One region of the Peribacillus sp. NPDC101481 genome, then DNA from elsewhere that is predicted to be linked to it. Evidence: riboswitches for the same ligand, from Rfam matches in the RefSeq annotation. Region 1 holds a riboswitch; the other holds the start of a gene.
The links. Region 1 has a riboswitch for cyclic di-GMP ahead of ACIROD_RS20240 (anti-repressor SinI family protein). Riboswitches for the same ligand answer to the same signal wherever they lie in the genome.
Positions count from the first base shown of each region.

Region 1 (4,001 bases):
AACACCATATTGTCACGAAGATAATCAAAACCTAACTCATTATTCGTACTGTACGTAATGTCAGCATTGTACGCCGCCTGTTTTTCTTCTTTAGAATGACTGTTCAAATTCAACCCGACGGTCAAACCAAGGAAATCATACAATACACCCATCTCGGTGGCATCACGGTGTGCCAAGTATTCATTGACAGTAACGACATGTACACCTTTACCGGTAAGCGCGTTTAAATAAACCGGCATGGTGGATGTTAAGGTTTTACCTTCCCCTGTTTTCATCTCGGAGATATTTCCATCATGAAGTGATGCCCCACCCATGATTTGAACACGGTAAGGATATAAGCCCAGAGCACGCTTTGCCCCTTCACGTGCAACCGCAAAAGCCTCAACAAGCAAATCATCAACGGTTTCCCCATTTTGATAACGCTCTTTAAACTCACCCGTTTTGGCACGCAACTGTTCATCCGATAACCCCGCCGTCTCATCAGCCAGCGCTTCGACCTGATCGGCGATTTTTTCTAAACGTTTGATTTCTCGCTTATTCGGATCAAAAACTTTATTTAATATATTAAGCATTCAATAACGCTCCTCTATTATGGTAATGATCGTTCAATGACAAAATTCATATAAGTAAGAAGAAACACACTTCTATTATTACTAATGCACGCTTAATTTTACCACTTCTATCATAGAGGTACAACTTCATGTCACTTCCCTGGTATAGACCTGAATTCAATTCTTGCGAAAAACAATGGATAAATGAGGAGTAAAACTGTTAAAATAGAAGGAAGTATAAAAAATATGTTGCTAACTCCCCACTATTCCATATGTAAATGAGAATTATCCATAACCTTCCATCACTAGATGCTGTGTGTCCTCTCTAGCGATAGCATGTCAAGGTAATCCAACCTTACAGTCGTCTTGTTTTGAATGATAAGATTGGCTACTGACACTTATTAGCGGAAGATAAATAGAACATGTTTCGAGGTGGTATTGATGATTGGTGAACGTGTAAAAAAACTGCGAGAAGAAAAGAAAATGTCGATGACTGAACTTGCCGATAAAGCGGGTGTGGCAAAGTCTTATTTAAGTTCGCTCGAGCGGAACTTACAAACAAATCCTTCTATTCAATTTCTTGAAAAAATCTCCGCCGTACTAAACATTCCTGTTGATGCCCTGCTTTATGATGCACCAAATAAGGAAACCTTGGACACTGACTGGATGAAAATCGTTGAGGAAGCCATGAATTCGGGTGTCTCAAAACAACAATTCAGGGAATTCATCGAGTTTAATAAATGGAGAAAAGATAAAGAAGAGTAGAGTGGTAGTACACTAGTTTACCTACATAATCCTGAAGAATACAGTTTGAATAAGCTAGACTTGTAGAATCTCAAGGAAGAATAAACCCTATAAACAGCTAATGAATCGAATTACTGTTTATAGGGATGTTCTCGAACTTTTTCGTAAGCTATTTTCCATTGTTCTCCTCTAATGTTACCTCAAGGCTTTCCCGTTTCAAAAAAGCACTGATTTCCTCCTTTTTGAAACCCAAGCTCCTTGCTTCTGAAATCAATTTCACCCATTCTTGATCCATTTCCACATTAGCCACCTCTTCTACCTCCTAAAATACTCCTTGTATTTCAGGCAGACCAGCCATCATAGTCTCAAGGACCTTAGACCTGTGCCTTTGCGCCCTCATCTTTCAATAAGTTTGCCTTTGTCGTGGTATTTATTACCAAATACATTACATATAATCATATTATAACGGATACCCACTCCATATATTGCTATTTTATGTCGGTAATCTACCTAAATGCAAAAACTTTTATCCGACAAATTATTACAAAATTAAGAAAATTCATAGTGCAGGTAATTTATCATAGACTAATTGATTTTCGTTTTTTTGTATAATAGTGAATATTGCTCTTCTTAATATTTCGTTGCTTCGTATTGATTCTCTCCATTGTAAGTGCATCCAAGGCTTTTTGCGCAGTTAAATCCTCACCGCAGGTCGGGCAAAGCCACTTTCCATATTCCGCACTGCTAAAAGAAGCCCTATGGCAAGTATGGCAATTCTTTCGATACAAGTAATCCAACCCCTCTGCACCTTGATCAAATTGTTTTATATAAAAAATCAGCCGTTCTTTTTAAAGAACTTACAATTTGAGTATAGTACAAAAGAAGGGGGTTATTAAATAGGTAAAACTGACTATTTATCTTAATAAAGAACAAGAATTGTTCTTTAAAAGGATTTTCCAATGATTTGTATTCTATAGAGAACAAAAGAAGCAATCATTTTTTCCTTTTCAAACGAATTCTATCAACAGGCATTAAAAAAGCACAACCCAAAGGCTGGGCTGTGCTTTTGATCTTAGAATAATAATTAACTAGGTTCAATCAATCCATAGCGTCCATCTTTTCGGCGGTACACTACGTTCGTTGTATTAGTATCCGCATTCGTGTAAACGAAGAAACTGTGACCAAGCATATTCATTTGTAAAATCGCTTCTTCACTGTCCATCGGCTTTAAATCAAAGCGCTTATTGCGGACCACTTCAATATCATTATCGTCTTCGAATTCATCCACCACTTCGTCAACTTCCATATTGAAGGCGAATGCATCTGGTGCAGCTGATAGATTGTTCCGGAACTTACGATTGACCTTCGTTTTATGTTTACGAATTTGGCGTTCAAGCTTATCATTGATCAAGTCAATGGCAGCATACATATCCGCATTTTCCTCTTCAGCACGAAGAACCAAATTCTGCATGGGAATCGTCACTTCGACCTTTGATGTATTATTGTTCACCTTTAAATTCACTAACACATTTGCATCTGGTGTATTGTTAAAATATCGTTCTAACTTGCCAATTTTCTTTTCGACGTATTCTCGAATTGCTGGAGTTACCTCAATGTTTTCACCGCGTACGTTGTAATTCATAAAGTGAGTCCTCCTTAAATTAAGACTATACAGTTAGATTCTACAATACCCCTCCGGTTCCTTTTAGAAACACATCATGAAATATGTCGAAATAATGAAACAATTGTCGGAAGGTTTGGAAAGGGGTTGATGTCTGCCCTAGCTTCATTATATCAAATGCTATGCTATAAAGAAAAAATTAAGCCTATTTTATTTACAGAAAATTTAAAAATAATTAACATGAAAACCTTTTGGAATCCAAACGGTCGTGTAATCAATTTCTTTTATCATAGAACACACCATCCACTGATAGACTTTCATACGGGTTCGTGTATTTATTGGATGATCGTTTCTTCTTGTTTATTTCCTGGATATCCCGCTTTATCTCCTGCTTTTGGAGCTTCAGCAAGTGATCGACCTTTTGGTTGAGCAACAGTGCTGCACGTCCCAACTGCTGCTCTTCTGCAGTAAAAGGCGGTTTGATTCGAGAAAGAAGTCCATCTCGCTGATCGATCAGCTTTGTGATCCTTTCTATTTTATCATCACGCTCTGTAATCGTGTGATTTTCCAGAACGGCAAGTAATTCAACAGTCAAATCATGAAAGGTCCTAATCACCATTACACTTGACCGCTTTGGGTAAATTGTTTTTTCCGATTGATTTGAATTACTTCCTTCCAAGTATTCCGGAACTCAGTAACAAGGCCCTCCGCTTCTTCCAAGGCAGAAACATCATTTTTCATATTCGCTTCTATCAGACGCCGGTTTATGAAATCATATAGACTCATCATATCTTTGGATACATCCGCATCCATATTCAGTGTCACCATCAATTCGCGGATGATATTTTGCGCCTTGATGATGTTCGTATTCTTCGCTTCGATATTTCCTGCTTCAATGGCCTTCTTCCCAAGCATGATGAACTTCAAACAGCCATTATAAAGCAGTAATGTAAGCTCTCCCGGGGATGCTGTGTTGACTGAATTTTGCTGATACGATTGATAAGGATTATTTATTGCCATATTTAACTTCCTTTCCGACTTACCTTAACTAAAATAAGAAGCTAACGATGCACTTTGGCTGTTTG
Region 1 covers NZ_JBIWNJ010000003.1:314,151-318,151, reverse strand. Annotated here, with positions in the region: gene secA (preprotein translocase subunit SecA) at 1-572, opposite strand, end outside; gene ACIROD_RS20245 (helix-turn-helix domain-containing protein) at 993-1,316, shown strand; gene ACIROD_RS20240 (anti-repressor SinI family protein) at 1,465-1,605, opposite strand; cyclic di-GMP riboswitch class I at 1,637-1,722, opposite strand; gene ACIROD_RS20235 (hypothetical protein) at 1,874-2,083, opposite strand; gene hpf (ribosome hibernation-promoting factor, HPF/YfiA family) at 2,380-2,937, opposite strand; gene fliT (flagellar protein FliT) at 3,191-3,535, opposite strand; gene fliS (flagellar export chaperone FliS) at 3,535-3,936, opposite strand; gene ACIROD_RS20215 (flagellar hook-associated protein 2) at 3,961-4,001, opposite strand, start outside.

Region 2 (4,001 bases), on a different contig from region 1:
ATTAGGCACTAAAAGACGGTATAATCTAATATGAGCTGACAGTTCCATCTTCCCCTTGCCCCTATTATCAATTGACGCTATCATTCACTGGACCCGGAATTCCATCAACCGTCATTCATCAACTATAATAAATAATCCTAAACCAAAGGAGTGGATTTGTATGAAAATCAAAGCAGGCAGCTGGGCTATGCTAAGCAAACAGGACAAAATGTTTATTCTGAAAGCCATCAGTGATCGATCAAGAATGAAATATGTTTCATGAGAAGTAGCTCTTTTCGGCAATTACATGAGAGCATGCCTCTCCCTTTTCAATAAAACGAACTCGAGCCTGAAAAAGGAGAGGAATCTATTTAAACCGATAATCCCATAACAAACAGCATTCGCCTTTTTCTTTGATAACATAGCTATCTTGTTCAAGATAAACATCACAATGCGAGAATTGAAGACCTGTGTAACTGGAATTTCATAGGCCGTTTTATGCTGCCCTCCAACCTTATCCAGAATCCAGTTCTTCACATTCTTAAGTATCGGTCTGCAAATCATATTGAAAGGACTTCACATTCATATGCTGTAAAAATACATGTGACCGATTTTGCACATAATCTGCACGATTCGGAAATCGAAGCTTTATTTTAAACTTAACAAATCCCAGGACTTCCCGAACTCCGCCTCACTTTCATCACTCGCTTTTTGAACCGATCGAAAAAAAAATGATACAAACTCCTGCAGCTAACACCCCGAGAATAGTCGTCAATTCTCCTCATACTCATCACCCTCACAGGTTATCATTCATTTATATATAAATGAAAACGATAAAAAAGAAGCATGTTTTAAACATGCTCCTTTAGTATATGCAACTGAAATGATTTCTTAAATTCATTGACGCTTTCTTCTTCGATACCAGAAAAGAGAAAAGAAGATTCCCAGCAAACCTCCAAACGTGTCCAGCATGACATCTTGCAACAAGGGAGTTCGGCCACCGGTTAGTTTTTGATGCAGTTCGTCTGCACTCGCATAAAAAAGGACACATAATAGAGCGCCTGAAAACGAAAGAACAGGATTCTTCACAAAGCGGCCCCAAACACGATACGTCAATAATCCAAACACAAAAAAGATAAAAAGATGGGCACCCTTCCGAAGGAAGAACTCCAGAAAGCCATTTACTCCAGCTATTTGGGCACTCACCTCAACCCCTCCATACATGAATGAAATACCACTTAGCTTATCATACCAATATGGAGTATTGAACTGCGTTAAAAAAGGGGTAATGCTTTGCTCCTCATACGTCTGCGAGGAAAAAAAGAAGATGACCATCGCCCATAATATGAGCAAAATAGGGAATATGTATCTACGAATCATATACTTTCAGGATGTTCAATGATCCCGCTTAATTTCTCCTTAATCTCTTCCACAAGTTCATTTACAGAAACATCTTGTCCAGACTCACCCTTGGCAAAAGTGTCTTTTAAAATATCAAAAAAATCCATGCGAAATTTCCACTCCAATATATAATTGAGCCACCATTTCATACTGTTGTCCTAATCCTTTTTTCAAAAATAAGGAATATAGCTCATTTATTTGATAATCACATATAAAGCGGGAATTGGCAAGCAGAAACTAGTTTAAAAACCAAAAATTTACCCAATTTTAACATTTCTGAAATATCCCTTAGGAATGAATACTAGTAAGGTTTAGGCAAATAGTGTGGATATAAAAAAACAAAAAAGGACCGATTGCTCAGCCCCTTCGATAACCCCATATTATGCTTGTCCCATAAAATATGTCATTAATGAAATCAAAACTAATGTAATGGTAATATAAGTCCCAATAAAAATTTTCTTGCTTCTCTGTTTCTTTTCATAAACTTCCTCGAACGTAATGAACTTGTTTTTTGTCATCAAATAATCTCCTTCTATTTTGATGGCAGCTATCTGACATCGCCTTTGCGAAGTCCCTTTGCTTGATCTCTATATGTAGTATCGGCACATAACGAAAAATATTTAAGTATTATTAACTATTTTTTTGCTATATTTCGTATATCTGGAGAAGGGTAAGACAACTTAAAACACATTATGTATATAAGTTAAATTCCATTATCAATATACTAAATCCTTCTGTATTCATTTAATAATCTGATTTAATAAGGGTTTTATTCTAAAACATTCAATATTATTTTTATCCAACCGCAAAATGATAACCATAGCGGTACACTGAATAAAGTTCCCCACATTAAACCCTTCAAAAAGGCAATAGGTACATCCATAATAAAAATCCCCCTCAATTAGGTCGCATTTTTATTATCATCGCCATGTTCCTTATTCTGGATACCTTTTACGGTAATTTCCGGTAATGAAAATAAAAAAAAAAAGACTGTATAACAGCCTTCCCTAAGGTACATATAGCTTATCCCATGATGTAAGATTTTTCTCTTGATCCATTTTCTACGATAAAATCATTCACATCTTTAATGGACAAGCCTGAATTTTTCGCTTCTAACATTAAATAAATCCATTCTTCAAATTCATTGTTTGCTTCCATGACAAATTCCGCCTACTTGTGGTAACACAGCCGTCTTAGCAAAGCCTTAGACCTGTAATTTTGCGTCCCTATTTTTCAATAGGTTTGCTTTTCTCAAGAATATTTAACATTATGATGATTTTCCAATTAAATTTCATGCGCAAAATATGTATGTCTAACTTTTTTGAAGTCGACATACCCATATATTCATGTTAATTATACTTAATAAATCTGATAATTAACTAAAATACTTTTCGTTATTTTCCGCCATCATTCTACAATATTCTTAAAAAAACAACTAGGTATTGGAAATTTTAAAAACAAGCTTAACGCGCAATTAAATTAAATAATGCATTACTTTAACTTTCTTCGACGTTTATTAAATACTTTCATAAAAATACTTCCTTCTTCTGTTTTAAAAAACTTAACTCCAACTAATTTTAAAGGTGTCCATATTTCTCTCATTTGGTATAAAGGCATTAAAAATCATCCTTTCTTCTATAGATTATTAATTGAGCTAATGGCAGGTATATATTAAATAGTAAAATCTATTATTTTACATTTTTTCTAATTTTTTATCCTTTGATAGAAATAACAGTGTAACACTAACATTTAACGAACAAACCGTTCTTTATAAAGAATAATTAAATTGAACTTACCATCTTTACATTATTATGTCAATTAGTTTCATTATTAATCTATACTAGCATTTTGTTTCCCTCATCTTCTACTTTTCCTCTCTAAACTTGCTGGCCTATTCCCAAACTGCATACCTTATTTATATTTAGGTGATAGGATCTGGATTTATCCAATGACCCGGAATCCCTTATTTTTATTCGCCCATTAAACATTTCATAATTGAGCCTAAAAATTAAGATATGTTGGTTAACTTTATATTTTTTTGTCTATTTTTGTCTGTTTTAGAGAACTAACTATACTTTATTAAGAACAAGTGCTATATTATAAAAAAAACGGTTCATATGGAGGAGGATATGACTAGATATGAGGAATTCGACTCATTAAGGGGTTTAGCCGCTCTCATTGTGTTAATCGGGCATTATTTGATGGTTTACCCTTCATATGCTGATTATCAGTATGGTTCAAGCAGCTCCTACATAATTTATTTGTTTAAGGAAACTCCTTTACGCCTTTTTTTCAGCAGTGGAAATGAGTCTGTCATTCTATTCTTTGTATTAAGTGGTTTTGTTTTGTATTTATCAGTTAATAGTGCTAAATTCCACTATTCTACATACTTAATAAAACGAGTGTTTCGAATTTATATACCATATCTAGTAGCAATAGGCATGGCTATATTGGCTAAAATGCTTTTAAGCCAAATTGATTTGCCCTATATCTCTGACTGGTTTAATAAATCTTGGACAGGCCCGGATACTCCTTCCTTATTAATAGAACATCTTTTGTTTATAGGGCAGTACAATACAGACGCCTATAACAATGTTATATGGTCCCTTGTCCACGAAATG
Region 2 covers NZ_JBIWNJ010000001.1:1,148,598-1,152,598, forward strand. Annotated here, with positions in the region: gene ACIROD_RS05550 (VanZ family protein) at 877-1,359, opposite strand; gene ACIROD_RS05555 (YwzD family small protein) at 1,356-1,487, opposite strand; gene ACIROD_RS05560 (hypothetical protein) at 1,761-1,898, opposite strand; gene ACIROD_RS05565 (anti-repressor SinI family protein) at 2,404-2,538, opposite strand; cyclic di-GMP riboswitch class I at 2,556-2,637, opposite strand; gene ACIROD_RS05570 (acyltransferase family protein) at 3,510-4,001, shown strand, end outside.
Region 2: it holds a riboswitch for cyclic di-GMP, as region 1 does, so the genes downstream of both, ACIROD_RS05565 (anti-repressor SinI family protein) here and ACIROD_RS20240 (anti-repressor SinI family protein) in region 1, are expected to answer to the same signal.